Regions from separate parts of the Rummeliibacillus sp. NPDC094406 genome, predicted to be linked through region 2. Evidence: a T-box and tRNA genes for the amino acid it is inferred to sense, from the RefSeq annotation. Region 2 holds a T-box; the other holds one or more tRNA genes.
The links. The T-box of region 2 lies ahead of thrS (threonine--tRNA ligase). A T-box ahead of a tRNA ligase gene usually reads a tRNA of that ligase, here a tRNA-Thr.

Region 1: it has a tRNA-Thr gene. The T-box ahead of thrS (threonine--tRNA ligase) is inferred to sense a tRNA for this amino acid. The anticodon was not compared.

What each region holds. Positions count from the first base shown of each region.
Region 1 covers NZ_JBIWGZ010000001.1:286,235-301,910, reverse strand. The annotation lists gene ACIQ4I_RS01425 (hypothetical protein) at 1-85, opposite strand, end outside; gene ACIQ4I_RS01420 (hypothetical protein) at 249-404, opposite strand; gene ACIQ4I_RS01415 (dienelactone hydrolase family protein) at 537-1,145, opposite strand; gene ACIQ4I_RS01410 (GNAT family N-acetyltransferase) at 1,215-1,631, opposite strand; gene ACIQ4I_RS01405 (GNAT family N-acetyltransferase) at 1,817-2,362, shown strand; gene ACIQ4I_RS01400 (SAM-dependent methyltransferase) at 2,373-2,837, opposite strand; gene ACIQ4I_RS01395 (hypothetical protein) at 3,203-3,553, opposite strand; gene ACIQ4I_RS01390 (DUF4352 domain-containing protein) at 3,849-4,367, shown strand; gene ACIQ4I_RS01385 (general stress protein) at 5,096-5,605, opposite strand; gene ACIQ4I_RS01380 (SMI1/KNR4 family protein) at 5,864-6,664, shown strand; gene ACIQ4I_RS01375 (hypothetical protein) at 6,943-7,095, opposite strand; gene ACIQ4I_RS01370 (hypothetical protein) at 7,283-7,696, opposite strand; tRNA gene ACIQ4I_RS01365 (tRNA-Thr) at 8,208-8,278, opposite strand; gene ACIQ4I_RS01360 (DUF4395 domain-containing protein) at 8,393-8,824, opposite strand; gene ACIQ4I_RS01355 (TcaA NTF2-like domain-containing protein) at 9,354-9,971, shown strand; gene ACIQ4I_RS01350 (ABC transporter substrate-binding protein) at 10,027-11,127, opposite strand; gene ACIQ4I_RS01345 (ABC transporter ATP-binding protein) at 11,152-11,931, opposite strand; gene ACIQ4I_RS01340 (ABC transporter permease) at 11,936-12,757, opposite strand; gene ACIQ4I_RS01335 (hypothetical protein) at 13,036-13,437, shown strand; gene ACIQ4I_RS01330 (YpzG family protein) at 13,521-13,673, opposite strand; gene ACIQ4I_RS01325 (hypothetical protein) at 13,788-14,201, opposite strand; gene ACIQ4I_RS01320 (hypothetical protein) at 14,681-14,959, shown strand; gene ribH (6,7-dimethyl-8-ribityllumazine synthase) at 15,550-15,676, opposite strand, start outside.
Region 2 covers NZ_JBIWGZ010000003.1:472,518-488,193, reverse strand. The annotation lists gene nrdR (transcriptional regulator NrdR) at 1-99, shown strand, start outside; gene ACIQ4I_RS10745 (DnaD domain protein) at 127-1,938, shown strand; gene dnaI (primosomal protein DnaI) at 1,938-2,894, shown strand; T-box leader at 2,958-3,195, shown strand; gene thrS (threonine--tRNA ligase) at 3,350-5,287, shown strand; gene infC (translation initiation factor IF-3) at 5,862-6,368, shown strand; gene rpmI (50S ribosomal protein L35) at 6,401-6,601, shown strand; gene rplT (50S ribosomal protein L20) at 6,652-7,011, shown strand; gene ACIQ4I_RS10715 (Rrf2 family transcriptional regulator) at 7,589-8,026, opposite strand; gene hmpA (NO-inducible flavohemoprotein) at 8,227-9,414, shown strand; gene ACIQ4I_RS10705 (DUF5776 domain-containing protein) at 9,899-11,539, shown strand; gene ACIQ4I_RS10700 (DUF5776 domain-containing protein) at 11,689-13,236, shown strand; gene ACIQ4I_RS10695 (DUF1294 domain-containing protein) at 13,341-13,610, shown strand; gene dut (dUTP diphosphatase) at 13,747-14,184, shown strand; gene ACIQ4I_RS10685 (M42 family metallopeptidase) at 14,255-15,343, shown strand.

The DNA.
Region 1 (15,676 bases), on a different contig from region 2:
CAATTGGTTTACAAGCTATATCACCATTATCAAGAACTTTTAGTTCGTCTATGTATTTAACAGAGCAGCTAAATATCTCACTCAAGATTTCAGTCGTCTTACTAGTTCATGCAGTGTACTTGCCCAAATCATGTCAATTGAAAATTCCACTTTTACACGTATAGCCATTTTCCCAACCTGTTCTAACCCTTTTCAAGTTAATGTGTAATCTACTCTTCTCCTTGAATGTTACTATTCTCCTCTACCTTTTAACATTTTCGATTTAATTTTTCATCAATTGACTGTAAAATTCTATTATTCTCTTTCTGTAATTTCACCATATTTACCATAAACCAAATCACAAAAGCAATTGGTGTAATGTAAATGATTAACATAAATAACGAAGCAAAAGGTCCAATTCCCATATATAAACACCACCTTTACCACACATAAATGGAATTTTTTTATTATAGAGAAAATAGTAACATTTCTCTTTTTTGTTTTAAACAATTAAGGATAGATTTATATGGAATTCCATATAGCCTCATCATATCCCCCTAATACCCAATCTTTTTCAATAAGAAGCTCTTTACTATTTCTTTTGCTTTATTATATGTATCCTTTTTAAACTCCTTCGAATATGGATCAGCAAATCCATGAGCACCTGTAAGTATGTGGGATTCAATCCGCTTCATTTGTAGATGATTCACAAGTAATGTAACATCGAATGATTTTTCTGATTCACCATAAATACATAGAACTGAGCAAGCTGGTGTTATTTCTAAATAATTTCGAATACGAGACCCATAAAAACAAACGATTCGATCAACTTCTTTCAACTCACTACATAACCAAGCAATAGTTGCACCAACACTAAAGCCTATGATATGTATTTCTTCATATTCAGAGCTTAATTCTTCAATCAATTGCTTGCTTTCCAATGCTGCGGATATAAAAGCAATAGTTTCTGTGAAATGACGATAAGCTTGTTGTTCATCTTCATAACTAAATGGACTTTCCAACTTAATTAGATTTGGACAAACTACATCATAACCAAAATCAGCAAAATAATTGGCATAATACTTCATATGGTCATTTATACCATAAATCTCGTGTAATAATACTACTACTTTCTTTTGATTTTGCTTTATTACAAAAATGTTCATGCACCTCTTTTTTTACTAATTTCCCACTAAATCAAAGAATTTAAGTAAATAAACTAACGACTATTCATCTTATTCTAAATATTCATTTGCTAAATCCTTATTTTGATAGATTGCCATACCTGTTTTCAGCTTTTTAAAACCAAATTTTTCATAAAAAGTATCGTTTCCAGTTGTTGCAATTAATTGTATGCAAGACACATGTTTTAATTGGTTTAGTAAATTTTCTAAAGCTATTCTTGCAACACCTCTATTTTGAAAGTCTTTATGTACTACAACATCATAAATTGCAGCATTAAATACACCATCCGAAAGAGCTCTTGCAAACCCAATAATTTTTTTATCTTCCATTACAAATACCTTATGAGTACTTGCATCAAAAACTTTTTCAATTATTGATTCATCATGTTTCACCCAATCAACAGATTGATAAATATCCTTTAAAATAGCCAAATCTTGTTGATCTAAATCATATTTGATCGTGATCAAAGCTTCCACCCCCTAATTAATCCTAATTTCTGGTCGTTTACACTATCCATTTTTAATATATATTATCATTAATTACCATTTAATTTGTTATTAAAATAGATACTTTAAGGTTTTTTTGATATAAAAGAGAAATTATTTATGACACTTAATTACCTAAATAAACATAATATGAACGGAGCATTTCAATGATTATAAATGATAAAGCATTTTCATCAAATGGTTTAACTTACACTATAAGATCTGCAGTTGAAAAAGATGCAAAAGTCTTGTCTGAGTTAAGATTACAGATTGACGGAGAAACGGAAAATCTTGATAGAGAAAAAGGAGAGGCATTCATCGATATTCAGGGATTTGAACAGCTTGTCAAAACAGACACTGAGATGACAAGAAACTTATTTTTAGTCGCGGTTGTTCAGAAAACCATCGTAGGATTTTCAAGGTGTGAAGGAACATATCTACATAGATTCTCTCATAAAGTTGAATTTGGCGTGTGCATTTTGAAAGAATTTTTGGGAAACGGTATTGGAAAGAATCTACTAAAAGAATCCATTCGCTGGGCTGTTTCCAATGACATAAAAAAAATCACCTTAAACGTTTTAGAAACAAACGAAAAAGCGATTAAAATTTATACCAAATTAGGGTTTGAAATAGAAGGTATTTTGATAAAAGATAAAATCCTTTTAGATGAAAAATACTATAATACTGTGATTATGGGAAGATTTAACGAATGATCTTCCTATGTCATTCCTCCCAATATCTTTCCATTAAGGAGACAGACCAATTTGGCTGACTTACTTCACCCTTAGGTAAAAATTCTTTCATTACTGGTTTAATATCAATAATTGGTGTTCCATCAATCGCATCTAACCCTTTTACTATGATTCGATTGTCTTCAACCTGTAATAGTTCCACAATTGTTACGCCCAATTTATTCGGTCTATTCTTTCCTCTTTGAGCAAATATTCCAACTTCAGGATATTTTGTATTATTTCTCGGATGTCTAGCTTCAAACTGAATTTTATCGTCGGAAACTTTGTTGAAATAAAAAATGATTTCTAAGTGAGAAAACTCATTTATTCCTTTAATTGCTGCAATATTTATATTTTCGTCAAGCTTAATTGTTGATATGATTGATCCCCACTGATCATCTTCAATATCAATTCTAGAATTATTAACAAAAGCTATTGGACTGATTATAAATTGCAAAGTAGTCCCCTCTTTACTTTGTATTTTCTTTCATAACTCAGCCTCTTTACATTTATCTTAAAATAGAAGCAATATTAATAAAATTAATATAAAACTTATCATTTACATAAGATTTTCTTATGACATTTAGTCCCTTAATTCCGCCAGTTAAAATAACGATGTTATTTCCAAATTTCCAGCATGTATCTACTTAATATATTATACAAAATATAAATTAGGACTGAAATTGTTAAAAGTCCGTGGATTAACGAGCTTGTGTAGCAATATTCAATTGGTTCGCCATTTCTTCTCTTAAAGACAATATGGTTCTAATAAAACTGCTATGTATTTAGTCTCGCCCCTTTCTCAATTTTAGTGATTTTACGTTAATTGTGATTATGGTTATACTCGTCATTCTGTTCGTGGTCATGATCACAACCACATGGTTCAGGAATAATATATCCATCTAAAACGAGTTCGACTTCTTCACCGGTATCATCAATGCCAATTGTGACATCTTTTAAATCGTCCACAACAGCATATTCTATTGCTATTTTCACATTGTCGACGATTTCAATTTTGTCATCCGTCTGAGCGGGTTCGAATTCAGCGGTCAAAACTGGCTGACAACATCCTGCTAAATTATAAAAACGCAAAGTATCTTCATTCTTCTCTGCCATTTCCTTCTTAAAAAATGCTGCAGCTTGTTCTGTCATTTGCATCTTTATCGCCTCCAAATTTTGAAAGTCCAACTTACAATAGAACTAGTGTAGCCACTAGCAATTCTCTTCATACATCGGAGTAGTTTCATCTGTGGAAGTAAAGATAAAGACCACTCTATAAAATTCAATATTGAATTCAAAACCTTTAAATAAGTAAACAACGCAAACGAATAACTTAAATAAAACTCGTAAAGACTAACTTTAACTTGCACTTAAATCAATGTTTTTTAGTAAATTCCAACTATTAATTTGAACAATTTGCTTATAATTTGTACTGTAATGGCGGTCTTTTTAGAGGAGGAAGAAAAAAATGATAAAAAAGTTAATGTATATTGCCCCTATGGTTTTAGTACTATTCCTTTCAGCTTGTGGAGATACGAAAGTGAAAAAAGAAGAAGGTGATTCATCTACAAAAACTGAACAAAAAGCAGAGAAAAAAGAGAAGAAGAAAAACAAAATCTACAAAGTCGGTGAAACAGTTAAAGTTAATGGTGTTAAAATTACTATTACTAAAGCGAAAATTGTAAAACCTGATAAAAACATTAAACCTCAAAATGGAAAAGTACTTCAACTGAACATAACAGTAAAAAACTCTAGCAAAAATAAAATATATGTAGATTCAAGTCATTTTAATTTATACAAAGGTGATAAATCTCAAGACGAATACTATGGTGGTAAAACACCTATTTCTGGAGATATAAACAAGGGGGAAAAACTTTCAGGTATCATCAAATACGACGTATCTAAAAATGGTACTTATAAATTAATTTACACTCCTACATTTAGTTTAGATCATAAAGAAATAAAATGGAAAATTGACGTAAAATAATAGTCATCTAGGCTACCGATTAAGGTGGTCTTATTTTGTTTAGGCAACTAATTATTTATTAACTAAGGCTACGGTAGGAGCAAATAAAGAACTGCTTCTTTACTATCTTCTTAAAATGTCATCATTTATTGCACTTACATCTTCACATAAAAAGACCACCTGTAACAGCTTTGCTATTAGTTACTTCCCTACTACCTAATACCAGACTAGAATGTGAAGTTAAGCTCAATCCTCAAAATGTTTCATACTTTTTCGACTTTAATTTTCGATTTCCAACCACATTTACATGTTCGTTCAAAAGTTCCTAATTTACCATTGTAGCCCATCGAACCAAGATTTGTGCTACTTCCTATGCTATTACTTCCACATTCAGGACAGGATTCATAATCTCTAACAAGTTCTCTGACCAAGCTCAAACTGTTAAGTATTTCATCCTTATATATAAAGCTCAAAATTTCTCTCCTCCACTTATTGTTTAAAATTGCGTTCACACTTTCATCATATTCATTCATTCGTGTAATTTGTGCATGTTTCTTGTATATATGCCCATATGTAAATTAATGAATACGCAGTTCAAATTCAATTCACATTACACTAAGTTAACGCAAAATGTAACTTATTATAAAAATCACGATAATAAAAGGAAACGCTTTAGATGGTAATCTCTTCTCTTGGCTTAATGGCATAGCAACCTAGATTCAACTGTAAACCTGATTTGTTTTATTATTTCACTCTTTACTCATTTTTTCCAGATCTTTACTAATAGAAGACTTTTTTAGTCTTTTGTTTTTTAGTAAATATTCAATATCCATCCGATTATCGTAAGAAAGCTGAATGTAGAAATAGTTAACGTATTCTAATATCGCAAAAATATAAAGAAACCCACTAATTGGTGATAAATTATTCCATTTTATATAATCAACGATAAATCCAAGTATTGGCACAAGTAGCAAAACTGTGTTTATTGTTTTGAAAAGCTTAAACATACGTACGATTTTAAAGGGGGTATTCACTTTATTTTCAGTTCGTATCCTCTTCCATTTTATGTACCAATAATACGCTCCTTGAAATAAAAGGAGGTCAAAAAAAATAAATGAAAACCAAAACGAACACAATGAATACAAATGAAATTGCGGATACTTGCTATTAAAAAAGTAGCTTAGAAAAATAAAAAGAATCCCAGAGATTAATTCACCTGTATATAAATATAAAAACCTTTTTTCTAATGATTTTTTCATTCATTATACCTTCTTTATTTAATTTTATTAAAACACTTCCTCCCTTTACTTCATTAAAAGTAAATTCTTTTCTTTACAGATTATTCAACAAATATTTCCATTCACCCTATTAAGCTGTCATTTTAATGGAATGGTACTATTCGTACTACTTGTTAAATCCAAAAAGCACCCTATGTATGCCTGCTAAGTACATATTACAAATTTTACATTATAATATATTTATGATTATTAGATTATTCTATAGATGGAGGAAATTGTATGGTTAAAATTTGGGCAAATAACCCTGAAGATACATATAAATTAATAAAACTAAAAGAATCCAATATTAAAAAGGCTGAAAAAATTTTCGGCATTAACTTACCGAAAGAATATATAGAAATTCTTAAAGATCAAAACGGAGGGGAAATTATATACAATGCTTTCCCAAGCCCTATACCTACTGCATGGGATGAGACTTCTAGATATATTGATCATATTTTTGGAATAAGTAAAGATCCAGGAATATTAGATACACCTTATTATATACAAGAGTGGAAAATGCCTGAGAATATCGTACTAATTAGTGGGGATGGGTCAGAATGGATTGCTTTTGATTATAGAAATACCAAAACAAATCCGCCTATTATTTATATTAATAATGACAGTAACGAAATAATAACTGTAGCTGACTCATTTAGTGAATTTGTTTCAATATTATATACTCAAGAAAATACTGGAATGTCTTTACTCGAACTTTATGAGGCACCTCAAACATCTCAACAAGAGGTAGAACAGTTTATTAATGAAAACAATATCGGCGAAATTATTGGTGCAATAAATCTTATTAGTCATGACATAGATGAAATGGATCATATAGATTTAAATTGGTATACTGATAAATTAATACAGCTAAGTCACCATAATGTTAGTGATGTCAGAATAGCGGCTGTTAAAGCAGCAATTGTATTAGAATACTTAATAGACAAAGACATACTAAATAAAATAATAAACATACTTAAAAATGATTCCGATATCGATGTTTTAAATTTTATTGAAATACTACAAGAAGAAATGAGGTAAGATTAATATTTTTTCACCAATCACTTATTAAATTAGATAAATTAAGCAAATCCCCCCTTGGAAAGGGGGGATCCAAGCATATAAGCCGTGTATTACAGGTCAGAGTCTCAAGAACTGTCTCGGAATTTTATTAGTCCCCCATTTTGAGTGGTCCATATTCAAGGAGGACTAATGCATGTAATTACTTCTGTAAACTATCACAATATTAATCTTTCGCGAATATACTATAGTTTCTATTGCCTCATCTTAACTTAATCTAAAGTTATGTTAGATTCGGTTTATCTTGTTAACGCATAGTAGATTACATAAATCCAACTTAGAATACCATGGAATATCGCCCACAAAATCGATTTGTTTACACTCCACGAAATTGCTATCGCTAAAGCTGAACCAAATCCAATGCCTGTTTTTACAGTTTCTTTCTTCTCCAACCTATCCCCCCCTGATTTATCTACTGCATTTTATTCATTCACACTCTCGAATACTCGTCAGCACAATTTGAGCGTGTTTGTTATATATATGCCCTGTTTTGTAATCTAACTCATTTGCAATCACTTCAACGTTATTCCTTTCAAAGATAAAAAAAGAAACACCCGCGTATGAGAATGTTGAATCTTACTATTCTTCTTCGTTTCTGATTGTAATTCCTGCCATATTTAAATACTGCTCATACTCATCGCTTACTTCTGTATAGGGTTTATTAATGATTCTTCCAATTTGTTTCTGTTTTCGTGTAATAGTCAAATCATTTAGCCGAGGACTTGGAATAATCATTCTATATCCATCGACTGCAACACCATAAAAAGATTCGATACTAGCCCCGTTAAAACATAAATTATATCTATTAAAATAACCCTTTTTATCAGGATAACAGTTCAACCATTCATTCTCATATGATTCATCAGGTTCTCTATCACTAGCAATACTGATTCTAATATCATTTATATAGTTGTATCTACCTAGATCATCATCATATGTCCAATCAAACTTATCAGAGTTAATAATTTCATCTAAAAATTCTTTAAGCTTCATTCTAAATACCTCCCTATTATCTTTATAATTCGACATATAGTAATATATTCCTTTTATTACTTATAATTATAAAAAATCAATAAAGAGTAATCATAACTGCTATGCTACACTAAACTAATGGTGGCTCATATCCTGGAAAAACTAGATATTTTAGAAATAATTAAGTAACCAATATACACACACGCATGCCAGTGTCTTACTGTATCGTTCTACAAGTGCATAATATATTTCTGAAAGATTAGGACACAAAGATGTACAAACTACTCTCAACACTTAAAATCATATTATAAAAGAGTTCAAAAACCGTGATAACAGCGTTTATCATGTGTAACGTTGTGTGTAATGTGTAACAAAATGTGTAATATGATCATAAAAGTTGGAATTTTTATCTAAATTTCAAATAATAAGCATAAAAAAAATACAGATAATCGTTGTTATTCCAACGTTCATCCGTATTTTTTAAACCGTTATAAGGCTCTTTCGTATTAATAAAGATCAATTAGCTATATTATGCCGAATAAGAGAATCGAACTCTTATCAATGGATTACGAGACCACCGTTCTACCATTAAACTAAATCGGCATTTAGATGATAGATTGTTTATCAGCTACAGGAGTTATTGTAGCACTTTTCAGGGAAACATGCTAGGGTTTAACTTTAGTAATATATTAATTCCCCTTTTACTACATCATAATTTTATGAATGAGTAGCTTTTTTTAATTTGTAACGGAATTGATTCAATTGGAAAAAGATAAAGCAGCCAATACAAAATCCTAGAATTGCAATACCAGATGCAATTGCAACCATAATTGTAAAAATATAACCCATTGCTGGTTTTTCTAATTCAAATCCTATAAAACCAAGAACTAAGCAACTTATGGCAATGCACGAATTAAATTTTTGTTGAATGACATCTTCAGGAATATATTCAGAAAGCTTTTTCTTTAAAAATAATCGTGCAAATTTCATTAATGGATTAAAATTGAAAAATAATCCTAATAAATTTGCAATAAGTGGTATTAATAATATTAGTGGTTGATGAAATATCCATGTAGCTATTGTACTTAATAAAATAGTCCATTGATTAACGCGAACTAGAGGTCTTGGAATAGACACTGGTCTTTGCATTTTAAAACCAACCTTTCGCATAAGAATTATATAAATAATACTACTTATTATGAAAAATCGAAAGGCTTTTATTTTATAATTTTTATTTTTTCTAATTCCAAATATTTCTTTAATATTCGAGTTAATTTCATATTTCGATGTTTTGATATAAAACACGAACATTAAATGAGGCATTGTTTGTGCTATATCTATTAGAATATTGTCTAGAGCGGAAGATGGTGACTCCTGCGGGAAAGCGAGACAGGTGAGACCCCGCAGGGAACGAAGTGAGCGAGGAGGCTCAACGCTCGCCCGCGGAAAGCGCCATCTGTAGCGGCATATTAAACAAATAGTATATTTGAAGTATATTCCGAATTATTGGATTGTACATTTAGATAATATTCGCGTTTTTTGTCTAGAAAAGTATTTATGAAATTGATTCATTCATAAAATAAATTACTTTACAATAAAACTAATACCTTCCATACTATCAACTTTGTAACAAATACCTTATAATAATAGAAAATAGTTTGTGAAAGAAGGTACTGAAATGAAAAAATGGAAGCTCATTTGTTCAATTTGTATAGCAGCTTCACTAATAGCCGCATGCAGCAATGATTCAGAAAAAACTTCAAAAGAACCCGCAAAAACAGAGGCATTTACTACTGAAACGCATAAGACGACTCAATCAAATAAAACTGATCAAAGTTCTACTTCTTCATCTTATAGTCAGCAACCTGAGAACTCGTCAAACAAGCCTATTGTTTCTGGACAAAAAATGACAGATATTGAAATACAAAAACTTAGCGATTTTATTGCAAAATATCCAGTTGAATATGCGAAGGCTGTTGAATCAGGTGACTTTACTCCTTTAGCAAACGAATACATTATGCACGACACAAAACTATACGAAGACCTTTTAGCAGAAATCCCCAAAAAACATAAACAAGGTATTCAAGAAAAAGTAAATAAAGTTGAAATTTCATCCATCAAACGTGATTCAGACACTGATTTCACTGTTAATACAAAAGAAGTCATTGCCAAAACACAAAATAGCAAGAAGGATACAAAAGTATTCCATCGCAAATATAAGGTCTATTACAATTATGTTGAAGGCAATGATGCACAAAGTTTCTTCCAAATTTCTGAAATTAAAAATGTAAAATAATCTTATCCATAACAAAATGGAGTAAGCACATTCGCTTGCTCCATTTTTTCATACTCTATTTATAGCTACCTAAAATCTTAATAGCTTCTTCAGTAACAGATGTATCAATCGCTTTATCAAAGTCGAATTTACCTTGAGTAGCACCATTTGCTTTGTACATTTCATACTGCTTTTTAATATCATCTACACGCATTTTTCCATCTGGATCAAGCCCAGTCACATTTACTTTATCCCATATTGCAGGATCTTTTAATGCTGTATATTTTGTCATGATATTGACGACTTCGGCTTTTCCTTCCCCTTTAGTGAAAGCATCGTTGTAATCACGTACACCTTTTAAATATGCAAGCATGAAGCGTAGCGATATATCCTTTTCATCTTTCATAAACTTAGGTGAAGCTAAAACTAATGCAATTTGTGAATCTGGTGCAAAATCAGTCGCATCGCCAAAACGGGTAAGAATTCCTTTACTAACACCTTGAGCAATCAATGGTTCAATACTGAGTGCTGCATCGATTGATCCATTTTCCAAAGCACCAAGCATGCTACCAAAATCATTCATAATAACTGTCTTAACATCCTTTTCTGTTAATCCAGCATGTTTTAACATCAGTTGATAGATATAGCCATCAATAGAGTTCTTTGAAGAGATTGCTATTTTTTTCCCTTTGAAATCTGAATATTCTTTAATTACATCTTTCATCCTGTTCCCAATAACGAATGTGAAATAGGATTTCCCTGGCATGTTGTGACCTTTATCCCCTACAATTTTAACGTCTATTCCTTGTGCGATGGCATTAAAGAATGACGCTGTCGATACCCCGCCCGCAATATCTACTTCACCTGCTGCAAGTGCTGGGAGCATATCATCACTATTTGCAAATTGTGCAAATTCTACCTCAATATTATAATCTGCAAAGTAGCCTTTCTCATTTGCAATATAAAAACCCGCTCCGGAGGCTGCCCCATCTTCGGCAATGACTACTTTAGCTTTCTTTTCTAATGGTGCTAAATCCCCTGATTTATTATCCTTACTTACTTCATTGTCAACTTTATTATGATTAGTCGTAGTTGTACTCTTATCAGTACATCCAGTAATGACCATCGCTAGTAATATGAATGGTATCACAAGCCCCCGTTTCAACCATTTCCCCATTCAAATCCCCCTTTATAAAACCTGTTACTTTCTAGACTTTTGTACTTCTTCATGTAAATGCTTTAATATATCTATAAAGTACTCCGCAGTTTGTTGATTAGCACGAATCTGTTCGATATTCCGTGGTCTTGGTAAATCGTTCTTAATTTCTTTTATGATTTTCCCAGGCTGTGCACTCATTAATAATATACGATCGCTTAGCAATAAAGCTTCATCGATACTATGTGTAATAAAAAGTACTGTCTTCTTCGTTTCTTCCCAAATGGATAATAATTCTTCTTGTAGAATGAATTTATTTTGTTCATCAAGTGCTGCAAAAGGTTCATCCATTAACAATATTTCTGGATCATTTGCAAACGCACGTGCAATACTAACACGTTGTTTCATACCACCGGATAACTCTTTCGGATATAACTTTGAAAACTTTTCTAGACCAACTTTCTTTAAATAGTAATCCGTTCTTTCTTTAATTAAGTTGCTAGGTAAATGTCTCATTTTCAAACCGAACGCTACGTTTTCCTCAACTGTTAACCAAGGAATAATCCCTCTTTCTTGAAAAACCATCGATTGAAGAGGTCGATCTTCCTGTCCCTGCATAATTTCGAATTCACCAACACTTGTTGTTTCCAGTCCCGCCAAAATTCTGAGTAATGTTGTTTTCCCGCAACCACTTGGGCCTACAAGACAAACAAATTCACCTTCTGAAATATCTAAAGAGACTTGATCTAAAGCTGTGACACTACTATTTTTCTTATAAAAAGCTTTCGTCATATTTTTGATAGATATTTTCGTTTGATCTTCCATTGTCTCACCTCCAAGGAAGAATTTTCTTCTGAAGATATCGAAGTATTAGTGAAAATAGATAGCCAAAAAATGAGATGAGTATGAGCCCAACAAACATCTCTTTAAGCAAAAAGGCTTTATAGGAGGTCCAGATTAAGTATCCGATTCCTGAAGTTGCCCCCATCATTTCAGCAGCAACAATCGTTAAAAGAGCAATTGCCTGCCCCATTTGAATGCCTTCCATCATAACAGGTAAAGCACCTGGAAATGCAATCTTAAAGAAGAAATCCTTTGAACCAGCCCCATAGTTTCTAGCTACATCCAAGTAAATGGAATCAATGTTGATTACTCCTGCAGTAGTGTTAATAACGACTGGGAAAAATACACTTCCAGCGATTGTCACTACCTTCGATAGATCACCGATTCCAAATAAAATGATTATGATTGGTAACAGGGCTAGAGTTGGAATTGGCATTAGTGCCATAACGATTGGTGAAATGAAATGCCGAATAGGAGAATATAATCCCATTAATAATCCGATGACTACACCAGGGATAACGCCCAACAAAAAGCCAGCAAATATCCGGTATAAAGAGATCCAAATGTGATGAAATAATTCTCCACTTACTGCCATACTAAAGAAAGTGTGTAGAATTTCAGTTGGTGGCGGGAAGAAACGGACATCAATCAAATTTGTTCGAGATAAAAACTCCCATAAAAGTAAGAGAAAAATAGGTGAAGCGATCGTAAGCATCTGCTTCATTCGTTCATTTAACAGTCTTTTTTTCCATTCCTTTTGTTCAATTTCGACAGGGTTATGGGTTTTAGTTATTTTTTCGTCCCTCATTCTTCACCACCTCTTCAATAAAGGATATGTATTTTCCCTCTAAAGTGTGTCGATTGCCTACGAATAAGGATAAAAAATTGGCAAGTAATTAATCATTTCTAAATACATTCATAAAATAATTTCATATGATTTCAATTTTCAAATAAAAAACCAAAACATAATGTTAATAAAATATATATTTTCATTACATCTTATTTACTTAGTTCTTAAGTATCTATATAATGAATACGTCACATGACTTTAATCATATAAATATAGATTGTTTAGGGGTAAAAAGAATGAAATTAGATCGAGATATTGTTTTTTTAGAAAAAAGTATTGCAAAAAGCGATTATGCTTCTGCCCGTACTATTATTGAGAACAACATAGAAAAACTATCAAGTCCTCGAATTCGCTCAAAACTAAGTATGGAAGCATTAACCTTCTTAAATTGTGTTATTCAATTAAATGATAAAAGAAATCAAGATTTATTTTCTAGAGAAACGCAACTAATTATTAGGCACATAAATTCTTTAGCTTATGACTGTAAATTTGCAGAGCTTAAATCTTATGCTTTTTTACAAAAAGATTTATTATCTAATCCTAGAATTTATAATTCGTTATGTGAAGATGCAAAGATATTCCTACCAAAGCCAAAGAATCTAGAAATGCAAGAAGTAGCAGCAGTTAATAATATGTAAGGGAAAAATGGAAGAAGTCACATAAGTAGTTTTAACTACTTATGTGACTTCCAAGTTGATTACACCTTATCCGTACACGAAGATTAAAATTGTCGAGCTTTCGCTTCACTTTTCAAAATACGATTATGAAGAGTCATCTCCGACTGTCCATTTACCTGAGATTTTGAATGTTTTAACCTAGTCCAGAGCTGATGAACTTTTTGAGATTTTGGATCTAAATGGTCCGGTTTTCCCATTGCTTTCACCCTCCTGATATCATGTCGGATTTCATAAGTGAAATCTTAAATAGTATCGCCTAAGCTACGGTTTTGTATACCTCTTGTTAAATCATTTAAAAGGAAATTTCAATGTTAAACTTTCACACTATCCAGCAATACATATCCAAAAACAATACCAGCAACTGTTGTTAAAGTTATCGTTGTATCACCTAACAGAAAAACTTGCTTTGAAAATAATAATTCTTCTCCTAATGATGAATATACTAAGTAAGGTAACAATGCAACATAAAGTACTGGAAATGCAATAGCGATTAACTTTACCCAATCAAAACTCCACTTCTTTTTCCCTTTTTTCTCAATTAAAAAATTAGGTAATCTTAACAATATACCAATAATTATAGGAAATACGAACGAAAATATCATTATTGGTAAATCGTTATATGATATTTCTTCTTCCTTACCTAAATATACTCTAAATCTTAATCCAGAATATATTCCTATCCCAATTATAGCTACCCACATTAAATAACTTATGAAGCGTTTCATTTTCAATTCCCCCTAAAGGAACTTATTCTCCGCTTAAAATTTCTCTTTATTAGTAACATTTTCCTGCAAGTTGCAATTATTTGCAATTATTTTTAGTTAAAATCAAAATAAAAACCCGGAAAATTAATTCCGGGTCTGATTTCACTTTTATCCTTTACGACGATTAAATTGTTTTGCATTCTGCTTCAATACTCAGACCTGATCCACGGGACTTCACTCCGTTTCTTATTAACTGAGAATTTTTAACGATTTAATCTTTATTTAGAGCTTTTGTGCTCACCTGGACTTGGTTCACCCATAGGATTAACCCCTCCTGATCAATAAAGAATATCTTAAGTGAAATCTTTAATAGTATAGCCTAATGTACGTTTTGTATACCTCTTAATAAAATTATTTTATAAGAAAAGTTCTTTCTATAGGGAAATTTCAAAAGTGCATACTTTCGCATGAATAAAGCAAAATAATTTTGAGGTGTATCTATGTTAAATAACACCAAAATTACTCTTTGTAGAATTTGTATTGTATTATGCAATTTAGTTATAGCCCCTTATTATTATGCTGTAGAATCAAATGAGGCTGAAATAAAAAATTTAGAGAAAAAAATTGAAAATCTTCAAAAACTATTAAAGGAAAAAGAAAGACGGCGACTCCTACGGGAAAAGCTTGAGCTGAAAGCCCCGCATGACGAGGAGATTGAAGCCAAGCCCGTGGAAAGCGCCGTCTGTAGCGGAGCATACAAATATGAACGTTGGAAATAAATGTATTGAAACGTTCGTATTTAAAAACCGAAAATGGATTTATGAAAATGATTCAATTTGCAATTATTTATAAAACTCCAAATAAAAACCCGGAAAATTAATTCCGGGTCTGATTTCACTTTATCCTTTATGACGATTAAATTGTTTTAGCTTTGCATTTCAACTCAGACTCTTTACGCGGGATTTTAAGCCGTGTCCATCACCTGAAATTTAACTATTTAACCTTTACCCAGAGATTGTGAACTCCCTGAGATACCTGAACTATTTTGTCTGGTTCACTCATTGGATTTTCACCCTCCTGATCATTCTAGATGCAGTAATATAACTTTATCCTTCATGATGATTAAATTGTTTTGCATTAAGCTTCATTACTCAGACCTGATCCACGGGACTTCACTCCGTTTCTTATTACCTGAGAATTTTAACGATTTAATCTTTGTTTAGAGCTATAGTGCTCACCTGGACTTGGTTCACCCATAGGATTAACCCCTCCTGATCATAAAAGGATTTCTTAAGTGAAATCTTTAATAGTATAGCCCCAGCAATCGTTTTTATACATTTTACTTCAAAAAGTTATCGTTCATTTTAAATTAATCGAACATGCGGCTTAAATTAGCCATTTCAATTGCTGAAACCGCTGCATCATAACCTTTGTTTCCTGCTTTTGTTCCAGAGCGTTCGATTGCTTGTTCAATATTTTCTGTTGTAACGATACCG
Region 2 (15,676 bases):
GCATCTGTATATCGTCAATTCAAGGATATTAATGTATTTATTGATGAGTTAAGAGAGTTAATCGAAAAACAATCCAAAGAACGTGAAAAAGAACAGTAAGTGGATGTTTTGGAGGGGGAACCGTTGGTGAATTTATATAAAGAATTGCAACCTGTTGATCGCCTATCTATTCGCGTACCTTTCCCTCTATCTAGTTATGACCGAAAGTTGATCACTCTTTTGTATCAACCACTTATTGGAGCAGAGCCAATTAGCCTCTATTTTTTACTATGGGCTGAGGGAGAAAATGTAGACGATAGTGCGATGTCACATTATCATTTGATGAACGCTTTAGATATGCCAATTGGCAAAATTTTCGAATCGCGAATAGCACTTGAGGCTATTGGTTTATTACGCACTTGGCGTAAAGACCAGCAAGAAATGCGTTGCTTTATCTATGATGCGATGCCGCCCCTTGATGCGGCTACCTTCTTTGATGACCCCCTTTTATCAATGTTCTTGTTTAGTAAAATTGGGGAATCAGCATACCGTAATTTACGGCAACGTTTTGTTTCAAAAGGACTGTCTAATTATGGCTATCAGGAAGTATCTAGAACATTTACAGATGTTTATCGACCTGTTCAGCATAATGTGCCATCTGATGAAATACAACTTACAGGATTACAAGAAAAGCCAAAAGAATTACCTTTTAACTATGAGGATTTTGATTTCAATCTTTTAAGAACGAGTTTATCGGAGCAACTAGTTCCGTCATCCATATTAACAGCAGAAGTAAAAGCAACGATTGCAAAATTAGCTTTTCTATATCATTTAACACCGTTTGATATGCAGAAAGTTGTTCTATTAGCACTCGATGATCAAATGGTTTTAAGTGATTTACGTTTAAAAAAAGAAGCGGCTGACTATTATAAACTGACAGTATCGAAAGAACCGCCAGCGATGCAATCTGTCATGAAAAAAACACAAAAACAAGAAGTCTTTACGCAAACAGCTATGGTAGATGAAGATATTGATCCTATGGAAGCAGAGCTAATACGATGGTTTGAATCGACTTCCCCAATTGATGTATTGACTGCGGTGGCAGGAGGAAAGGAACCGTTTCCTAATGATCGCCAGTTAGTAGAGGATTTAGTGATGCAATATGGCATGCCAACACCGGTAGTGAACGTATTGATACATTATGTGTTTTTAAGAAATAATGGGAAATTAAACCGCAAATATATAGAAACAATCGCATCGCATTGGCGCAATACAGGTGTGAAAACAGCAAGAGAAGCGATGAAGTTAGCAAGAGAATTTGAAGTAAATAACGTAACGGATTCTAAAATAGTCGCAACTAAAGAAACAAAAGATTATTCAAAGGAATATAAGATATTAAAAGCTGGAGCAGGGATATTTTATCAACTGCCACAGTTTGTGGACTCGGATTATTCAAATATGGAGCAACTAAATAAAGAGTTAATACCTATTTTTAACAGTGTAAAATCAATTGACTTATTAACAATGCTTGTAAAAGGAAAAACTCCATTTGAAAAGGATGTCAAAGTGGTACAAGATTTTACTACGAAATATGACATACCAACACCTGTATTGAATGTCCTTATTCACTATGCTTATTATTTAAGTAATGCCAACTTAAATAGCGCTTTCCTGCAAGCAATTGCTTCTAGCTGGCAAAAAAACAATATTCAAACAGCAGAACAAGCTTTAAATTTTGCAAAAGAATACCAAATGCAGAAGAGTCGCAAGCAATATATTCCAAAGGGTAAACAAACTACGAAAACTCAAAATGTGCCAGATTGGTACTATGAAAATAAATTAAAGCAACAAAAGAAAAAAGACGAAAAACCATCAGAAGATAACCAAACAGATTATGAAAAGAAACGCCAAGAAATATTGAAAAAACTAGGTATGAATGAAGGAGAGGTGGATTCATAATGGAACCAATCAACAATGAATTAAAAAAAATGATGGATTCACAGTTTCAAGCTCGTTACGATGAAATGCAAAGAGAAATCCTAGAAAATAGAGGGGTTCAAAAATTCCTAGCAGAAAACGATCAAGTAGCAAACCGTGAAATGGTGGAACGAGGATTAGGAAAGCTTTATGAGTACGTCAACCAACAACATGATTGTAGCCAATGTGAATCTGTCGCTACTTGTAAAAATGCTATTCAAGCTATTAACGGATTTGTTCCGAAACTAACAGTTATTCGTGGACAAATAGATGTAGAATATGTTCCATGTCAAACAAAGAGAATGGAAGATGCACGTCGCAAAGCAGCTTCTATGATCTCTAGTATGCATATGCCAAAAGATGTTCTAAAGGCAAAAATTAGTGATTTGGATACGAGCAATGAGTCAAAAAAAGCGATTCGTACTTTCGCAGAATTATTTATACAAAAAGTACGTAATACAGGGAATTTACCGAGAACTGGTTACTATATTTATGGTAATTTCGGTGTAGGCAAGTCCTTTGTGTTGGGTGCAATAGCGAATGAGCTTGCTACGATGGAGATTAAAACAGTAATGGTTTATGTACCTGATTTTCTAAGTGAATTGAAAAGTTCTATTCAAGACCAATCACTTCAAGAAAAAGTTGAATTCGTAAAAAAAGCACCCGTTCTCATGTTGGATGACTTAGGTGCAGAAAATTTATCTCAATGGACAAGAGATGAAATCATCGGGACTATTTTGCAATATCGCATGAATGAAGGATTACCGGTTTTCATTACATCTAACTTTAATTATGAGCAGCTTGAAAATCATTTCGCCACAACTCAAAAAGGTGAAGTAGATGTTATAAAAGCAGCACGAATTATGGAACGTATAAAATCTTTAACAACTGATTTTGTAATGGTTGGTGAAAATAGAAGGCTTTATCAAGCTGATTAAGCCGCAAATTGATGCTTGATTTTCAAAACAATTCAGTATATAATTGCAACCATAATCTAAATATGAAATGCTTGGAAAAGGACAATAATTTTTTTGCACGACTCAAAGAGAGAGAAGCCATGGCTGAAAGCTTCTTAGTAACGGCATGAAATTTACCACCTTGGAGCAGCGACAGTGAAATGTGAGTAATTGTCGACGGTAGCGGCCCGTTAGTCGATCTAGAGCTTCATCTACGCAAGGCTATCTTTAGTTTGCATAGAAGGAAGAAGGGTGGAACCACGAGTACAAACTCGTCCCTTTGCGGACGGGTTTTTTTTATGCATTTTTTTAAGTGCTGAGGAATCTTGTCTTAAGGTTGATAGTCTAAGTGCGCCGCGTCCTGTGGCAACGACTATTTGACCCACATCCAGCTTGTGGCCCAGAGCTCTTGAATATAAAAAAGGAGAGAGATTATTATGGCAGACATGATCAAATTAACATTCCCTGATGGTTCAGTAAAAGAGTTTGAAAAAGGTATTACTACTGATGCAGTTGCTCTATCTATTAGCCCAGGACTTCGTAAAAAAGCAATCGTTGGTAATTTCAATGATGTTTTAGTTGATACTAAAACTCCACTTGAAGCAGACGGTACAATTGCTATTATTACATCAACTGATGATGAAGCACTTGAAGTATTGCGTCACTCAACTGCTCACCTTTTAGCTCAAGCTGTAAAACGATTATTCCCAGCTGTAAAACTTGGTGTTGGTCCTGTAATTGAAGGTGGTTTCTACTACGATATCGATTCTCCAGAACCAATCACTTCTGATGATTTTCAACGCATCGAAAAAGAAATGAAAAAAATTGTTGCAGAAAATATCGAAATCGTACGTCATGATGTTTCTCGTGCAGAAGCTAAAAAACGCTTCGAGAAAATTGACGATGAATATAAACTAGAACTACTTGAAGCAATTCCGGAAGATGAACAAGTTTCAATCTACGAACAAGGTGATTTCTTCGACTTATGCCGTGGGGTACACGTACCTTCTACAGGTAAAATTAAAGAATTTAAATTATTATCTATTGCTGGTGCATATTGGAGAGGTAACTCTGACAACAAAATGCTACAACGCATTTACGGTACAGCTTTCTTTGATAAAAAAGATTTAAAAGCTCATCTTGAAATGCTTGAAGAAGCAAAAGAACGTGACCACCGTAAAATTGGTAAAGAACTTGAACTGTTCACTACAAACAAATTAGTCGGTCAAGGTTTACCACTATGGTTACCAAACGGTGCTACAATCCGCCGTTCAATTGAACGATACATTGTAGATAAAGAAGTATCTCTTGGCTACAAACATGTTTACACTCCAGTACTAGGATCTAAAGAACTTTATGTAACATCAGGTCACTGGGATCACTACCAAGAAGATATGTTCCCACCAATGGAAATGGACAACGAAACACTAGTGCTTCGTCCAATGAACTGCCCTCACCACATGATGGTTTATAAATCAGGAATGCGTTCATACCGTGATCTACCTTTCCGTGTAGCAGAACTTGGTACAATGCACCGTTATGAAATGAGTGGCGCTGTTTCTGGTTTACAACGTGTTCGAGGCATGACTTTAAATGACGCTCACCTTTTCGTACGCCCAGACCAAATTAAAGAAGAATTTAAAAAAGTAGTTGAATTAATCTTATCTGTTTATAAAGATTTCGAACTAAACGATTACGAATTCAGACTTTCATACCGCGATCCACAAGATACTGAAAAGTACTTCGATGATGATGAGATGTGGGAAAAAGCACAATGCATGTTAAAAGAAGCTATGGATGACCTTGGCTTAGATTATTACGAAGCTGAAGGCGAAGCAGCATTCTACGGTCCAAAGCTAGACGTTCAAGTTAAAACTGCCATCGGTAAACAAGAAACTTTATCTACAGTTCAACTTGATTTCTTATTACCAGAACGCTTTGACTTAAACTACATTGGTGAAGATGGTAAACAACACCGTCCAGTTGTTATCCACCGCGGAGTAGTATCAACTATGGAACGTTTCGTAGCCTTCTTAATCGAAGAATACAAAGGTGCATTCCCAACTTGGTTAGCACCAGTTCAAGTACAAGTGATTCCTGTATCTAATGATGTTCATTTCGACTACGCTAAACAAGTAGAAGAAAAATTACAATCTGCAGGCTTCCGTGTAGAAATGGATTACCGTGACGAAAAACTTGGTTACAAAATCCGTGAATCACAAATGAAGAAAATTCCTTACATGCTTGTACTAGGTGACAAAGAATTAGAAGATGGAAGCGTAAATGTTCGACGTTACGGCTCAAAAGATTCTGAAACAGTATCATTCGACGAATTCTTAAAAGCAATTCAAGAAGACGTAGCTCATAAAGGATAAAAATCTTGTAAAGAACTTTAATCTGATTAATATATATGAATTTGCACATCCTTACTACTATGGTAAGGATGTGTTTTTTTATGGCTATTTGTAATGAATTTCTAGTACTCCTATCTTGTAAAAGTAGAATTAGCATAGACTCCTGAAGGAGAACTAGCCAGAGAGACCCCAAAGCGCAGCGAGGAGGCTCGTCGGTTCGCCCGCGGAAAGCGAAGCTGATTCCACTTCATGTGAAATACAGTTATAAATCGATTCAGTATATAAAATAATTTATTATAATCGTTGACAACAACTGTATCACATGATAAAGTAATAAAGGTTAAAGAATACAAGTTTGTGGTTGAAGAAGAGGCTGCCCGCTTCTCACCTGATCGATCTGAGAAATTGGTGTTGACAGGTTACATGATAGAACGGATCACGCATTTCGGCGTGTACATATATCTTGCGGGCGGACATTTCGACTATGTCCGCCCTTTTTTAGTGGACAGCGAAATAACCGTACCGATCATCGGGCAACTAGCCCAAACCATGTATTCGCGACACTACTTGGAGGTGGATTGTTATTAGCAAAGACATGTATGTAAACGAAGGCATTCGCGCTCGTGAACTTCGTCTAATCGATCATAACGGTGATCAACTTGGAGTAAAATCACGCAATGAAGCCTTAACTATTGCAGAACGTGCAAATTTGGATCTTGTCCTTGTGGCTCCTCAAGCCAAGCCACCGGTCGCTCGTATCATGGACTATGGTAAATTCAAATTCGAGCAACAAAAGAAAGATCGCGAAGTACGCAAAAATCAAAAAGTTATCGTGATGAAAGAAGTAAGATTAAGTCCTACTATCGACGAACACGATTTCCAAACAAAATTGCGTAACGGGATTAAGTTCCTTGAAAAAGGAGACAAAGTTAAAGCATCTATTCGTTTTAAAGGTCGTGCAATTACGCACAAAGAAATCGGCCAAAAAGTATTAGATCGCTTTGCTGAAGCTTGTGCTGAAGTTGCAACGGTTGAACAAAAACCGAAAATGGAAGGCAGAAGCATGTTCTTAGTATTACAACCTAAGAACGAAAAAAAATAAGTTTTAGTCGAACAGTTTAGGAGGAATTCGAAATGCCAAAAATGAAAACTCACCGTGGCGCAGCTAAACGTTTCAAAAAAACGGGTACTGGTAAATTAAAATATGACCGTGCTTTCGGTAGCCACTTATTCGCAAACAAATCTACAAAAGCAAAACGTCACTTACGTAAAGCAAACATCGTTTCTTCAGGTGACTTCAAACGCATCAAATCTTTACTTGCGAACATCAAATAATTCTAAAATAACAATATATTCATGTAATTGAATAGCAGGAGGTAATTAGTATGCCACGCGTAAAAGGCGGTACTGTATCACGCGCACGTCGTAAAAAAGTTTTAAAATTAGCTAAAGGTTACTTTGGCTCTAAACACACATTATATAAAGTTGCTAACCAAGCAGTAATGAAATCAGGTCAATATGCATATCGTGACCGTCGTCAAAAGAAACGTGATTTCCGTAAATTATGGATCACTCGTATCAACGCTGCTGCTCGCATCAACGGTCTTTCTTACAGCCGTTTAATGCACGGTTTAAAAGTTGCTGAAATCGAAGTTAACCGTAAAATGTTAGCTGACCTTGCAGTAAACGATGCAGCTGCATTCGCTCAATTAGCAGACGCTGCTAAAAAAGCAGTAGCTAAATAATTTAATTGCTATTAGCATATTTCAAGCCTATGAATGTATACATTCATAGGCTTTTTTATGGAGTTATTTTGTTCAGAGTTATATAGAAGATTGCTCATTTCTCTCTGCCATCGAGCGAAATGAGCTAGTTAAACAGCGAGTGGTGCAAGTTCAATAGCGAGTAGTGCAAGTTGAACGGCGAGTGGTTCAAGTTAAGAAGTGAGTGGTGCATAAGGGAGTTCGAGTAGAGAAGGTGGGAATCCGATAGTCAAGTCAATCAATTTTGATTTATAAAATGCTAATATATAATAGTCATCCATTCGTTCTATAGAAATTCAATCAATTTAGCATAAATCACCATAAATTTATCAATAAAGTAATTTCAAAACTATATAAATTTCCTGAAACCGTTCAAAAACATCATTGACAAGTGAACAATCATCTAATAATATTAGCGCGACTATTAATTAATGACCTCAAAAAAGTAAGATCCAAACAAAGCTCTACTAAGATCACCTTTTAGACACATTTCACTTCATATAACTCAAAAGAAAAAACTTTCGTTCAATAAGAACGAAAGTTTTTTCAATTAGAGCAACTATTCTTTAAATAGGATTGCAGCAATTTCCTCTTTTGAATGGAGAAAATCACTTAGTCGATATTCATCTAAAACTGCTATATAAGCATGAAGTGCTTTATTTAGTGCACCTTTCAAGCTGCATACAGGAGAGATGATACAGCCCACAGATTCAGGGTTAAAACAATCTACTAAGTAGAAGTCTTCCTCAGTTTGTCGAACGACCTTACCGATGACAATATCCTCTGGTTTCATCGCAAGACAAATTCCACCGCCACGACCTCGAATTGTTTCAATATATCCAAGCTTACCAAGCTCATGCGTTACTTTCATCAAATGATTCTTTGAAATTCCATATGCATCCGATATTTCTTTAATCGTGGCTAGCTTCTCAGAATCCATCGCACCGAGATAGAGCAGGACACGTAAAGAATAATCGGTATATAAAGTTAATCGCATCCGATACACCACCATTTCTATATCTATTATACCATGTAAAGTAAAATCCCTGTCATTTTTAAAAGATGTAATTTAAATGTGTCTTTTTCGCCAAAGATGCATTTCAAATATGTCTTTTCTGTTAAAGATGCATTTTAAATATTGCTTTACGGGATAATCGGGTGTATCTTTGAGTTGTTAAAAGAAAAGGAGTGTTGATCATGTTATCACAACAAACTATGGATATTGTAAAATCAACCGCACCAGTATTAGAAGTACACGGAACAGCTATTACGAAAACTTTCTATAAAAATATGTTTGCCGCACATCCTGAATTATTGAATATCTTTAACCATGCGAACCAAGCAAAGGGCCGTCAACAAACAGCTTTAGCGAATACAGTTTACGCAGCAGCATTGCACATTGAAAATCTAGGAGCAATTATGCCAGTTGTTCAACAAATTGCACAAAAACACCGTAGTTTAGGTATTAAACCAGAACATTATCCAATCGTTGGAGAGTTCTTACTAGGTGCAATCAAAGAGGTTCTTGGTGATGCAGCAACTGATGAAATTATCAATGCATGGGCTGATGCATATGGTGTAATCGCTGATGCATTTATATCAACTGAAGAAGCAATGTATCAAGAAGCTGAAAAACAAGAAGGTGGATGGAGATTCTTCAAAGAATTTGAAATCGCTAATAAGGTAGTAGAAAATGAAGAAATTACATCATTCTATCTAAAACCAGTTGATGGCCAAGTATTACCTGAATATAAACCAGGTCAATATATTACAGTTCAAATTCAAATTCCGGGTGAAGAATTCACACTTAACCGTCAATATAGCTTATCTAGAGCTGCAAGCAAAGAAGCATTCCGTATTTCTGTAAAACGCGAAGATTTAAACGATCCACAAGGTAAAGTATCTGTTTACCTACACAACCAATCAAAAGTTGGCGATCGTATCCAAGTTAGTGCTCCAGCAGGGGACTTCCAACTAGACCTTGCTTCTAAGGCACCAGTAACATTCATCGCAGGTGGCGTTGGTATTACTCCACTTATGAGTATGTTCGATACCTTAGCTGCACTTGATGCAAACAGATCAGCAACACTTATTCACAGCGCACGTACAGCGAAATTACATGTCTTTGATAGTGAAATTTCTGCTAACTTAGAAAAAATGCCAAACGCAAGCTACATTGCATTAAATACTGATGAAGTTGGTTACATCACAAAAGAATTTTTAGAAGAAAACGTTAGTGTTGAAAATGATGTTTATGTTTGTGGACCGTCAGTATTCATGGAAGCAATCATCAACCACTTATATGCAATTGGTTTCAAAGAATCTCAAATCCACTTCGAATTCTTTGGCCCAGCAATGCAATTAAAAGTTAACGTTAACGCATAAAAATAAATCAAAAAATAGCAAAAAATATTGCAAAGCATCAAAAAAAGTAGCTGGGAATTTTCCGGCTACTTTTTTATTTGAATATCAGGAATTGTTTAATGGATATTATTCTCTAACAAAAACATATACATCGAGTAAAGTATTAGTCAATCATAAAAATAGTATTCAGGAACTATAAGAGCTGGGTGCTTGTGAATAAGACTAAGAGACTGTGAAGCCCATTCTCACTATCTACGGAGTTGTGAAAAGTCGACTATCAATCAATGATTATCTTCCTACTCAATTATTTAAAGTGGTAAATAATTATAGTGCTTAAGGAATCTTTTTTTGGCAAGAAGTTAGTAAAACTGACATATGTTTGATATTTATATGTAACAAATGTAATAGGATTGATAATAACCTGTTTTGTTATATCTGCAATTTTTTTGCTATTCTTAATAGGGTTACAACATAATGATTTTACATATACATAGGAGGAAAGATTATGAGGAGTTTAAAGAATATAGTTATGATTATGAGCGTAGCTATATTTTGTTTACTAGGAATGCAAGAAGCTTCAGCTCAAGAACCAGTTATTGCAGATATCTCCAAATGGCAAGGTGATATAAATTGGAATTCTGCAAGTAAAGATTTAGATTTCGTTATCATCCGAACTCAAGATGGTAATAATGAAGATACGAATCATGTAAGTTACGAAAAATCTGCTAAAAAATATGATATTCCATTTGGAGTTTACGCATACGCACGTTATACTACAAAGGCTGAAGCAGAAAAAGAAGCAATAAATTTCTACAATCGTGCAAGCAAAGATACAAAATTTTATGTTGTTGATGTCGAAGCCATTACTCCAGATTTTATCAATAGTAATATGGTAAATAATACAATGGCCTTTATTACCAAGCTTAAGACAATTAGTAATAAACCAGTTGGTCTTTATACTGGTGATTCATATTATTCTAAATATGGCTTGAAAAATGTAACGAATAGAGATTTCTTATGGATTGCTCGTTACGGAAATAATGATGATCAAGCGGAAGATTGGGAACAACCAGATGTGGAAGATTATGACTTATGGCAATATACAAGTCAAGGTTCAGTTCTGGGTATTTCTGGTAATGTAGATTTAAATAAATTAGGTAAAGGTAAGACACTTAATACATTCTTTAGAAGTGATGATGATGTAACAACAGCAAGCTCGCCTAATTATTATAGGACAAACCCTAAAAAAATAGTGATTACAAAAAATACAGCTAATACATATAAAAGTACCGACTTTTATAAAGCGAATGTCGTAAAAACAGTCAAAAAAAATACGATTCTTAATATTACTGGTGTGAAAAATACTAAAGGTGGAACACCAAGACTAAAAACAACAGCAGGAACATATATTACTGCAAATAAAAATTACGTCAGAAAAGTGACCTCAAATATAGATCAATATTACACAACAGTACCTGGAAGAGTAGTTGTACAAAAAGACGCAATTACAACGTATAATAGCGCAGAATTCTCATCCAATTCAAAAGTAGGAAATGTGGAGAAAAATAAAGTTCTAGAAATTAGTGATATCGAATATACAAGAGGTGGAACACCAAGACTAAAAACAACAGCAGGAACATACATTACTGCAAATAGAAACTACGTTAAAAAGGTGACCTCAAATATAGATCAATATTACACAATAGTGCCTGCAAAAGTTGTTGTGCAAAAAGATAATGCAACAGTTTATAACAACCCAGAATTCACATCAAATTCTAAATTAGGAAATGTTAAGAAAAACACAATTTTAGAAATTAGTGATATCCGTTATTCCAATGGTGGAACACCAAGACTAAAAACAACAGCAGGAACATACATTACTGCAAATAAAAACTATGTTAAAAAAGTCATCTCAAATATAGAACAGTATTATACAACAGTACCAGCAAAAGTAGCTGTCCAAAAAGACTCAGTAACAAGTTATAACAGTGTAGATTTCTCATCAGATTCAAAAGTAGGGAATGTTAAGAAAAACACGATTCTAGAAATTAGTGATATCGAATATACAAACGGTGGAACACCAAGATTAAAAACAACAGCAGGAACGTATATTACAGCAAATAAATCGTTTGTGATAGCACAATAAATCAATGAAAAAACACATGGATGATCATCCATGTGTTTTTTTATATCATTTTGTTGTTTTTTAATATATGAATCAATATACCTAGTATATATTTGGTATTATATATATGAAGTATTGGGTAAATAGATATATTTGAAAGGAGAACAACGATGAAGAATGTAAAACTATTCGTAGCGATTTTTGTTGCAATGTTTGTGTTCACAGTTAGTATGCATAGAGCGAATGCAGAAGAATTTGGACCTGCTAATCCAGATAGTACAACGGAATGGGAAACTACGCCAATTGTAGTAGATACGTCAAATAAAAATAAATTGAAATTGATGAGTTCAGAACCATCAGAACCAATCATTGCAGATATTTCAAAATGGCAAGGAAATATTGATTGGGCTAAAGCAAGTAAGAAATTAGATTTGGTCATTATTCGAACACAACATGGTAGTACTGATGAAGATACACTACATAAGAAAAATGAAGAAGGTGCAAAAAAATACGGCGTTCCATTTGGTGTTTATGCATATAGTCTAGCTGAATCCACAGCTGATGCAAAAGCAGAAGCAAATGATTTCTACCGTCGTACAGATAAGGATGCATTGTTTTATGTGATTGATGTTGAACAGAATACAAGTAAATCTGGAGAAAGTATGCGTGCAATTACTAACGCATATATTGAACAACTTCGCTCAAAAACAGATAAGAAAATCGGGCTTTATATTGCTCATCATTTATACAACACCTTCAATCTTGATACATCAAAAGCTGATTTCGTATGGATTCCACGATATAGCACAACAAAACCATCTTATTCATATGATTTATGGCAATACACAGATAGAGGTAGAATCGATGGCATCAATGCAAATGTTGATTTGAACCGATTAAATCCCAATATTACAATAGAACAATTCCTAGATAACAATAAATCTTCAGATGATGAATCTAACGTTGACTCGGATCAAGATTTCGATGAAAATGAAGATAAAAGTCAAGATGAATCTGAACCAGCTAGTGTGCATATTGATTACTATACTGAAAATCCTGAACATATTATTCTTAATGCGGATACAGCCCAATATAGTAATAGTAATTTAGATGAATCTTCAAAGACAGCCAATTTGAAAAAAGGTAAAGTTTTTAGTACAGTTGCAGTTGTAAAGAGTAAACAAGATAAATGGGCCTTAAAATTAGAAAATGGTCAATACATTATTGCTGACAAGAAAAATGCGATAAAAGTAACAAAGAACATTTCATCTTATTACACTGAAAAACCGAGTCATATTATTTTATTGGAAAATATCGGTGCATACTCATCTACTAAATTCAACAATGCCACTAAGATTGACAGTGTGAAAAAGAATACGATTTTAACAATTAAAGACATTGAATATACATCATCAGGCGTCCCTAGGTTTAAAACGGTATCTGGAAGCTATATTACAGCAAATAAATCGTATACACATGCGTTAACATCAAAATATAAAAACTATATTTTAACAAAGCCTACTCATGTAAAGTTATTAGCGAATGTATATCAATATAGTAGTACTACCTTTAATTCAGCAACAAAAAGACAATCTTTAGCAAAAGGCAACATAGTTAATGTGAAATCCATCTCCTTTACATCAGCTGGTACGCCAAGATTAAAATTAGAAAATGGTAACTATATTACAGCAAATAAATCTTATGTCGTAGCGAAATAAGATAAATAGACTATAATTTAATTGTTTACAACCTTTGCATATGGAGAAGTATTTCTCTATATGCTCTTTTTATATATTAAACTAGTTTTTACTTGGAGGATGTTATGTATACTAATTTATCAATAATATTAAATAGTTACTTTATGATTATGTTTATTGTTGGATTTCTTGCTATGGGTATTGATAAATGGAAAGCGATTAACAACCGATGGCGTATTCCAGAAAAGCGATTATGGTTAATCGCTTGGATTGGAGGAGCAGCTGGTACTTGGTTAGGTATGATTGTATTCCATCATAAAACACGACATCTTCAATTTGTTTATGGCTTTACAATACTAATGTTTATAGAAGCGTTTATTATTTATAAAATTTAGAGAAGAGAGCAGGCAGTGATGTTGGCTCTCTTTGCTTGTTAGTATTAATTTTCTACATTATTTCTTTTCAATAGCTACCTTTTCAGATACGATGAGAAAGAAGAAATTTATAATTAGATTAAAGGTAGGTATAACAATGGACGACACATTAAAAGTACAACTTATTCATGAAGATGCGAAAATGCCATTTCGTGCTAATCCGGGGGATGCAGGATTAGATTTATATGCGGTTGAAGAGCAAGTGATCAAAGCAGGGGAATCGGCATTAATTCCTACTGGTATCGTCATTGAATTACCTAGAGGTACGGAAGCTCAGGTGCGTCCTAGAAGCGGTCTAGCATTAAAACATGCTGTAACAGTACTAAATAGCCCTGGAACTGTCGATGAAGGTTATCGAGGCGAAATCAAAATCATATTAATTAATCATGGCAAAAAGGATTTCTTAGTAGAAAAACACATGAGAATTGCGCAAATGGTTATTGCACCAGTTCTTCAAGTACAAGTAGAACGAGTAGAAGAAGTTTCTGATTCAACTCGCTCAGCGCAAGGATTTGGTTCATCAGGAAAATTCTAAATATTATTTTGAATTTACTTACAATTGGGATTATAATTAACGAGTACTTATTATTTAGGGGGTCGAAATAATGGTTCAATACGATGGAACATTAACGATGTTAAAGGATTTAACCGATGCACGTGCAATTGCTGGTAATGAAAAAGAATCTCGTGATGTCATGACAAAATATATTACACCATATGCAGACAACGTAGAAAATGATAACTTAGGTGCTGTCATTGCAGAAAAAGTTGGTGATCTAAACGGTCCGAAAATCATGGTGGCTGGTCACTTAGATGAAGTTGGATTTATGGTCACTCAAATTGATGACAAAGGTTTTTTGAAATTCCAAACGGTTGGTGGCTGGTGGTCACAAGTTATGCTTGCTCAACGTGTACAAGTTGTCACACGTTCTGGTGAAACAATTATAGGTGTTATTGGTTCAAAACCACCTCATATTTTACCTGCATCTGCTCGTAAACAACCTTATGAAATTAAAGATATGTTCATCGATATCGGTGCAACTTCTAAAGAAGAAGCAAAAAGGTGGGGTGTATCACCTGGTGATATGGTAACACCTTATTTTGAATTTACAGTGATGAAAAACGAAAAACATTTACTAGCAAAAGCATGGGATAACCGTATCGGCTGTGCAATTGCTATCGAAGTATTAAAAGGAATAAAAGATGTTAAACACCCTAACATCGTTTATGGTTGTGGCGTAGTGCAAGAAGAAGTAGGACTACGTGGTTCTAAAACTGCTGCTCATAAGATTGATCCTGATATCGGTTTTGCTGTTGATGTTGGTATTGCAGGAGATACTCCAGGAATCTCTTCAAAAGAATCAAACAGTAAAATGGGTGCTGGCCCACAAATTATTATTTATGACAGCTCAATGGTGGCACATAAAGGTTTACGTGATCTTGTTGTGGACACTGCAGAAGAAAACGGGATTCCATATCAATTTGAAGCAATCCCTGGAGGCGGTACAGACGCAGGTTCAATTCACGTAACAGCAAATGGTGTACCAGCATTATCTATTGGTATCGCAACACGATATATTCACTCACATGCAGGAATCTTACATCGAGATGACTTTGAAAACACGGTCAAATTAGTGATTGAAGTCATTAAAAAACTGGATCGTGAAACAGTAAATAAGATCATTTTTGAATAATAAGGAATAGAATTATATTAGGAGTGGAAAAAACAATGATAAGATTTTTTTGTTTTTTCCATTTCATATCAATTGTAAAATACAAATAATCAACTATTACCAATACAATTAGCTAATGAATATGGTGTTTCTGAAGAAACAAGTTTTTAATGAATTAAAAGTAATACTCCTATTGAAGTAAAAAAAGAGTTACGGTAGCAGATGCCAAAACCTTTGATTAAATTGAACAATCCAAAATGGAGGTTGCTCAGAACAAATACTTAATTTTTGTATGTCCAATATATTATCATGAATCCGTAAATTTGCTTTTTTATGATTTATATATATAATAAT